2 regions of the Streptomyces sp. NPDC127068 genome follow, and region 2 is predicted to be linked to the other one. Evidence: riboswitches for the same ligand, from Rfam matches in the RefSeq annotation. Region 2 holds a riboswitch; the other holds the start of a gene.
The links. Region 2 has a riboswitch for glycine ahead of gcvP (aminomethyl-transferring glycine dehydrogenase). Riboswitches for the same ligand answer to the same signal wherever they lie in the genome.
Positions count from the first base shown of each region.

Region 1: linked by a shared signal. The riboswitch ahead of gcvT (glycine cleavage system aminomethyltransferase GcvT) and the one ahead of gcvP (aminomethyl-transferring glycine dehydrogenase) in region 2 are both predicted to bind glycine.

Region 1 is NZ_JBHXEN010000061.1:4,587-8,353, reverse strand. Features, by position in the region: gene glyA (serine hydroxymethyltransferase) at 1-143, opposite strand, end outside; gene gcvH (glycine cleavage system protein GcvH) at 165-545, opposite strand; gene gcvT (glycine cleavage system aminomethyltransferase GcvT) at 784-1,899, opposite strand; glycine riboswitch at 2,056-2,149, opposite strand; gene ACFWIA_RS29860 (AAA family ATPase) at 2,416-3,102, shown strand; gene ACFWIA_RS29855 (enhanced serine sensitivity protein SseB) at 3,247-3,767, shown strand, end outside.
Region 2 is NZ_JBHXEN010000060.1:36,688-40,454, reverse strand. Features, by position in the region: gene ACFWIA_RS29790 (MerR family transcriptional regulator) at 1-220, shown strand, start outside; gene ACFWIA_RS29785 (DNA polymerase IV) at 280-1,647, shown strand; gene ACFWIA_RS29780 (PRC-barrel domain-containing protein) at 1,663-2,061, opposite strand; glycine riboswitch at 2,173-2,270, shown strand; gene gcvP (aminomethyl-transferring glycine dehydrogenase) at 2,441-3,767, shown strand, end outside.

The sequences.
Region 1 (3,767 bases), on a different contig from region 2:
CCCTGGGCCTCCATGACGGCGACCGGGGCGAAGTTCTCCGACGCGATCATTTCCAGGGTCGACTGCTGGCGGCGCAGCTCGGCGTCGACGGCGGCGGCGACGTCCGGGTCCAGCTCGTGCAGGGGGGTGTTCAGAAGCGACATCAGATGATCCCTAGTCTCGGGTCAGCCCGCGGAGAAGGTGGTGTATTCATCGGCGGTGAGCAGGTCGTCCGGTTCGGCCGTGACGCGCACCTTGAACAACCAGCCGCCCTCGAAGGGCGCGGAGTTCACCAGGGAAGGGTCCTCCACGACGTCCTGGTTGGACTCCGTGACCTCGCCGCTCACGGGGGAGTACAGGTCGCTGACCGACTTCGTCGACTCCAGCTCACCGCAGGACTCGCCCGCGGTCAGCTGCTGGCCCACCTCGGGCAACTGGGCGAAGACCACGTCGCCGAGCGCGCCTGCCGCGAACTCGGTGATGCCGATCGTCGCCACGCCGTCGCCGTCGGGGGCCGACAGCCACTCGTGCTCCTTGCTGTAGCGAAGCTGCTGGGGGTTGCTCATGGTGGGAATTCTCCTGTACGCGGGGGAGTGCTGGGGAACGGGATGTCTTGGTATGCGAGACGGGCGCTGGACGCGCCCGCGGGAGGCCCGCCCGGGCGGCGCCCGGTGGCGGCGCTGCCGGACGGGTCCGGCGACGGCGGCGGCCCCCACTTCTGGCGCCTCGTGGACGGTGCCGCTACCGGCTCGCGCCCGGTACCGCTGGCCCGCGGTACCGCTGGCGCGCGGCAGACGGAGCCGGCTACTTCTGGCGCTTGTAGAACGGCAGCGCCACGACCCGGTAGGGCTCGTGGGTGCCCCGGATGTCGACGGCCACCCCGGCCGTGCCGGGCTCGGCGTGCGCGGCGTCGACGTACGCCATGGCGATCGGCCGGCCAAGGGTGGGGGAGGGGGCTCCCGAGGTGACCTCGCCGATCACCGCGCCGTCCGCGACCACCGCGAACCCGGCGCGCGGCACCCGCCGCCCCTCGGCGACCAGCCCGACCAGCTTGCGCGGCGGGTTCGCCGCGGCCTTCTCGGCGGCGGCCTCCAGAGCGGCGCGGCCGACGAAGTCGCCCTCCTTCTCGAACTTCACCACCCGGCCGAGCCCGGCGTCGAAGGGGGTCAGCGCCTCGGTCAGCTCGTGCCCGTACAGCGGCATGCCCGCCTCCAGGCGCAGCGTGTCCCGGCAGGACAGCCCGCAGGGCACCAGTCCGGCCGCCGCTCCCGCCTCGGTCAGCGCCTGCCAGATCCGCTCGGCGTGCTCCGGCGCGACGAACAGTTCGAAGCCGTCCTCGCCGGTGTAACCGGTACGGGCGATCAGTGCGGGAACGCCCGCGACGGTGCCCGGGAGGCCGGCGTAGTACTTCAGGCCGTCCAGGTCCGCATCGGTCACCGCCGCCAGGATGCCGGGCGACTCGGGGCCCTGCACGGCGATCAGCGCGTAGGCGTCCCGGTCGTCGCGGACCTCGGCGTCGAAGCCGGACGCCCGCTCGCGCAGGGCGTCGAGGACGGTCTGCGCATTGCCCGCGTTGGCGACGACCAGGTACTCGGTGGCCCCGGTGCGGTAGACGATCAGGTCGTCCAGGATGCCGCCGTCGGCGCGACAGATCATCGTGTACCGGGCGCGGCCGGTGCCGACGGTGGCGATGTTGCCGACCAACGCGTGGTTCAGCAGCTGGGCGGCCTGCGGCCCGGTGACGGTGATCTCGCCCATGTGGGAGAGGTCGAACAGGCCGGCCCGGGTGCGCACGGCCTGGTGCTCGTCGCGCTCGCTGCCGTAGCGCAGGGGCATGTCCCAGCCGGCGAAGTCGGTCATGGTCGCGCCGAGGAGGCGGTGCAGCGCATCGAGCGCGGTACGGCGGGGGGCGGTGCTCATGGATAGTGCTCCCAGGGCATGACGGCGAGGTGATCCTCCCCATCTGTCATGGGACCTGAGAGGTTCGCCGGGAGCCACGCCGCGGACGGCGGCCCGGTTTGCACCTTGGGTGGGACCGCGCGCTCCACGGCGCTGCGATCCGCTTTTCAGATGTGCCTCGCCCGCGCGGTAACTGGGCCTGAGAGATTCAAGGGAGGGACTTGCTCCTTCGGCGCCCCGGTCGGACCGAGGGCTCTCCCGCGCGGATTCAAGCGGCCGGTATGCAGTTGGCGGCCACATCATTGCACGCATTCGCCGCCCTGGGCAGGGCGGCGGCCCCTTTCGCCCCGGCACCGGCCACGCGCGGTGGCCGTCGGGGCGGAGGCCGCGCTCCCGCGGGGCGCAGGGTGTCCGTGCGACCACGGGCCGTCACGCGGTCGTGACCGTATCCGGACGAAAATCACGAGCATCCGAAATTACCCGCTCTTTACACTCTACGGGGAAGGCTCACGTGACCGACTGGAGGGGACGATCACGGTGAACAGGACCAGGGGGTACGTGAGCGCTTCGGGCGTCGCGCTGCCCGAACAGTCGGGAGCACCTGCCGCCCAGGTGTGCGGGGGGCGGGCCACGGGGATCGTACGTGATCTGCGGGAACGGGCGGGCCGGGGGCCGCACGCGCTGCGCTTCGCCCCCGGTGACCTCGTCGTGGTGTCCGGGCTCCCGGGCAGCGGCAAGTCCACCCTGATGTCCCGGACGGTGCGCGCGGACGACGTCCCCGCCGCCGTCCGCATCGACTCCCAGGACACCCGCGACCGCTGGACCCGTCGGATGCCCGGCGTGCTGCCCTACGGCCTGTACCGGCCGCTGGTGCGGCTCGCGCACTTCACTGCGCTGCGGCGGGCGCTGCGGTCCGGGGCGAGCGTGGTGGTGCACGACTGCGGCACCCAGGCGTGGGTGCGCCGGTGGCTCGCCCGCGAGGCCCGGGTCCGGGGGACGACGCTGCACCTGCTGCTGCTCGACGTCGCGCCGGACACCGCGCTCAGCGGGCAGCGCGAACGGGGCCGCGGAGTGTCGCGGTACGCCTTCGCGCGGCACCGGCGGGCGGTCGGGCGCCTGGTGCGGGACGCGGAGCGCGGGAGCCTGCCGTCCGGTTGCACCTCCGCGGTGCTGTTGGACCGTCCGGCGGGCGGAGCGCTGCGGTCCATCCGCTTCGACGGGTAGCGCCCCCCGCCTCCCCCTACCTGCCACCCCGGGGCCCGCCCTCACCACCCGTCACCCCGGGGCCCGCCTCCGCGCCCCGGGCCCGCGGCTTCGCGTTAGGGTGCCTGGCGCAGACGCAGCGCGGTACCGATCAGGTGGTTGACGATGGAGATTCCGGCCCAGGCCCCCCACCCCTCGCCCTCCGGGGCGTACGACCCCCCGGCCCCCCTCACGACCGACGGCTCGTCCGGGGACGGTTGGCCGGCCAACGAGTTGGAGGAGGTGCTCGCCGCGTCCGTCGGGGTGCCGTCCGCCGCCGCGCGGATCGTGGAGGTGTTGGGACGCAGCCGGATATGGGTGCCGCTCCCCAACGGCGGCGGGCCCGCCAGCGCCACCCTGGACCTGCCGACCCTGGAGATCGACGGCCAGGCGTACGTCCCGGTGTTCACCTCCGCCGCACAGTTCCGGCAGGTCGTCGGGGACCGGATGGACGGTACGGTCGCCCCGGCCGTCGAGTTCGCCCGGGGGCTGCCCCCGCAACTCGGCATCGTCCTCAACCCCGGTGGAGCGGTCGGCGTCCCGCTGCCGCCCCCGGCCGTCGCGGAGCTCTGCCGGGCCGGTCGCACCCCCCTGGACGGTCCCGGCAGCGGCGGCCGGGTCCGGCTGCGCCAGCCGGACTGGAAGGA
Region 2 (3,767 bases):
GAGCGACGGAGCGACCGTCTACGAGTGCGGCTCGCCCGACGAGGTCCACAAACTCCTCCAGGGCGGTCAGGGAATCTTCGGGATCGCCGTCGGAGTGGTCTGGCAGGACGTCGAGAGCGCCCTGTCCCAGCTGCACGGCGAACGCGTGGACACGGGGGAGACGCTGGTCGGGAACCATCCCGCGGACGAGCTGGCCCGGCGCCGCAACCGGGCCGTCTGACGCGCCGGCGCCCCCCGCCCACCAGGGCGTTGTCAGACCCGTAGGGCAGCATCGGGGGTGTGAGGAACCAGCCCACCATCCTGCACCTGGACATGGACGCCTTCTACGCCTCGGCGGAGCAGGCCGCCAAGCCCAGCCTCCGGGGCAAGGCGGTGGTGGTGGGCGGCATCGGCCCGCGCGGGGTCGTCGCCACCGCGTCCTACGAGGCGCGCCGCTTCGGAGTGCGCTCCGCGATGCCCACGGCCCAGGCCAGGAGACTCGCGCCGAACGCCGCCTACCTGGTGCCCCGCTTCGCCTTCTACCGGGAGATCAGCGACCACGTCATGGGCCTGCTGCGGGAGCTGTCACCGCTGGTGGAGCCGCTCAGCCTGGACGAGGCGTTCGTCGACCTGGAAGCCGCCGGAGCGGCCCGGGACGAGGCGTCGGCGCGCACGGTCGGGACACGGTTGCGCGCCGACATCGAGGCCACCACGGGGCTGACCGGATCGGTGGGTCTGGCCGCTTCCAAGATGCTGGCCAAGGTCGCTTCGGAGGAGGCGAAGCCCGACGGGCTGCTGCTGATACCGGTCGGTACCGAGCGGGCGCTGCTCGCCCCGATGCCCGTCCGGGTGCTGCCGGGCGTCGGGCCCGCCACCGGGGACCAGCTGCGGCGTGCCGGGATCACCACGGTCGGCGAACTGGCCGAGGCCGGGGCCGACGAACTGGTGCGGCTGCTGGGCAAGGCGCACGGGGCTGCGCTGTACGCGATGGCCCTCGCGCACGACGAGCGGCCGGTCGTCGCCGAACGGGAGACGAAGTCGGTGTCCGTGGAGGACACGTACGACGTGGACATCCACGACCGCACGCGGGTGCGGTGGGAGGTGCAGCGACTGGCCGATCGGTGCGTGCGGCGGCTGCGGGAGTCGGGACACTCCGGGCGGACCGTGGTCCTCAAGGTGCGCAGGTACGACTTCTCGACGTTGACCCGCTCCGAGACGCTGCGCGGACCCACCGACGATCCCGCGGTGGTGCGGGAGGCCGCCGCCCGTCTGCTGGATTCCGTGGACACCACCGGGGGCGTGCGCCTCCTCGGGGTGGGCGTGAGCGGGCTCGCCGACTACACCCAGGAGGACCTGTTCGCCCAGGCGGCGGGCGCACGGACCGAGGCCGACGGAGCCGCTGCCGAGGACCCCGCCGCCGAACCCGAGGGGGCGTCCGCGGCGTCCGCCCGTCCGCCCGCCCCGTGGGCCGCAGGTCATGACGTGCACCACGCCGAACACGGGCGGGGCTGGGTGCAGGGAAGCGGCGTGGGGCGGGTGACGGTGCGGTTCGAGACCCCGTACTCCGGGCCGGGCCGGGTGCGGACCTTCGCCGTGGACGACCCCGCCCTCGAACCCTCCGACCCGGTGTCCCTGGTGCACCGCCCCGCCTCCGACGACCCGGCCTGATCCGGAAGAGGGGGCCTAGCGGTCGTCCGGGGGCTTGGGGTCGTCGCCCGCTCCGGCCAGCTCACCGAAGTCCCGTACCGCCGGTGGTGCCAGGCCCGGGGACGCCAGATCCAGCCCGTAGTGGTGGTAGAGGCGCAGCTCCTGCTGGGGCGAGAGGTGGCGGCCGACGCCGAAGTCCGGGGCGTCCTTGATCAGGGTCCGCTCGAAGGGCACCCGCAAGGTGCCCTCCACCAGCTCGCTGGGCTCCAGCGGGACGAACGCGTCACGGCTGAAGAGCCCCGTCCTTATCGCCGCCCACTCCGGTACCCCCGTGGCGTCGTCGAGGTAGACCTCGTCCACCGTGCCGATCCTCGTGCCGTGGAGGTCGAACGCCTTGCGGCCGATCAGGTTGCGCGGATCGATGTCGGTCTGCACGTGCCCTCCAGTGGTCGCAACTCATCCGTAAGCACTACGAAAGTCCACATTCCGACGGGCGGCCACTCGAAGCCCCGTGCGAGGGCCCGCTGGTAGGGTGGAAACGGCTGTTGACCCTGTGCGGGAGAGCTCCCCGGCTGACGACCGGGGGCGCCGAAGGAGCAAATCCTCCCCGGAATCTCTCAGGCCCCCAGTACCGCACGGGTGAGGTCACTCTGGAAAGCAGGGCGGAAGGTCGACGGCCTCCCACCCTCACCGACGGTGAAAGTCGGGCTCAGGCCCGGTGAAGCTCTCAGGTTGAGATGACAGAGGGGGAGGGCCGTCCGGGCACCCGCAATGCGGTGCCCCTCGCAGGTCGTGCCGACCAGGAGGCCCCCGCATGACAGTCAAGCGTTCCCCCCTCGCCCAGCTCGAACAGGGCATCCCGTTCGAGCGGCGCCACGTCGGACCCGATGCGGAAGCCCGTGCCAAGATGCTCGCGCAGGTCGGGTACGGCTCGCTGGACGAGCTGACGGCGACCGCGGTGCCCGAGGTCATCAAGAACGCCGAGGCCCTGGACCTGCCCGCGGCCCGCACCGAAGCCGAGGTCCTCGCCGAGCTGCGTTCCCTCGCGGACCGCAACGAGGTGCTCGGCTCGATGATCGGCCTCGGCTACTACGGCACCTTCACGCCGCCGGTCATCCTCCGCAACGTCATGGAGAACCCGGCCTGGTACACCGCCTACACCCCGTACCAGCCGGAGATCTCCCAGGGCCGGTTGGAGGCGCTGCTCAACTTCCAGACCGTGGTCGCGGAGCTGACCGGACTGCCCACCTCCGGGGCCTCCCTCCTCGACGAGGGCACGGCCGCAGCCGAGGCCATGGCACTGTCGCGACGGGTCGGCAAGGTCAAGAACGGCGTCTTCCTGGTCGACGCGGACACCCTGCCGCAGACCGTGGCCGTCATCCGGACCCGCGCCGAACCCACCGGGGTCGAGGTCCTCGTCGCCGATCTGTCCTCCGGCATCCCGGCCGAGGTCGCCGAGCGGGGGGTCACCGGCGTCCTGCTCCAGTACCCGGGCGCCTCCGGGGCGGTCCGCGAGCTGCGGCCCCTCATCGCGCAGGCCCACGCACTCGGTGCCGTCGTCACCGTCGCCGCCGACCTGCTCGCCCTCACGCTCCTCACCCCGCCCGGTGAGCTCGGCGCGGACATCGCGGTCGGCACCACCCAGCGCTTCGGCGTGCCGATGGGCTTCGGCGGACCGCACGCCGGGTACATGGCCGTCCACGAGAAGTTCGCCCGCAGCCTCCCGGGCCGCCTCGTCGGCGTCTCCGTGGACAGCGACGGGGACCGGGCCTACCGGCTGGCGCTTCAGACCCGTGAACAGCACATCCGGCGGGAGAAGGCGACCAGCAACATCTGCACCGCTCAGGTGCTGCTCGCGGTCATGGCGGGGATGTACGCCGTCTACCACGGTCCGGAAGGGCTGCGGATCATCGCCCGCCGCACCCACCGCTACGCGACGATCCTCGCCGAGGGCCTGCGGGCGGCGGGCACGGAGATCGTGCACGGCGCGTTCTTCGACACGGTCACCGCGCGGGTGCCCGGCCGGGCCGCCGAGATCGTCGCCGCGGCCCGGGAGGGCGGCGTCAACCTGCGCCTGGTGGACGCCGACCACGTGGGCATCGCCTGCGACGAGACCACCACCCGGGCCCAGCTCGGCATCG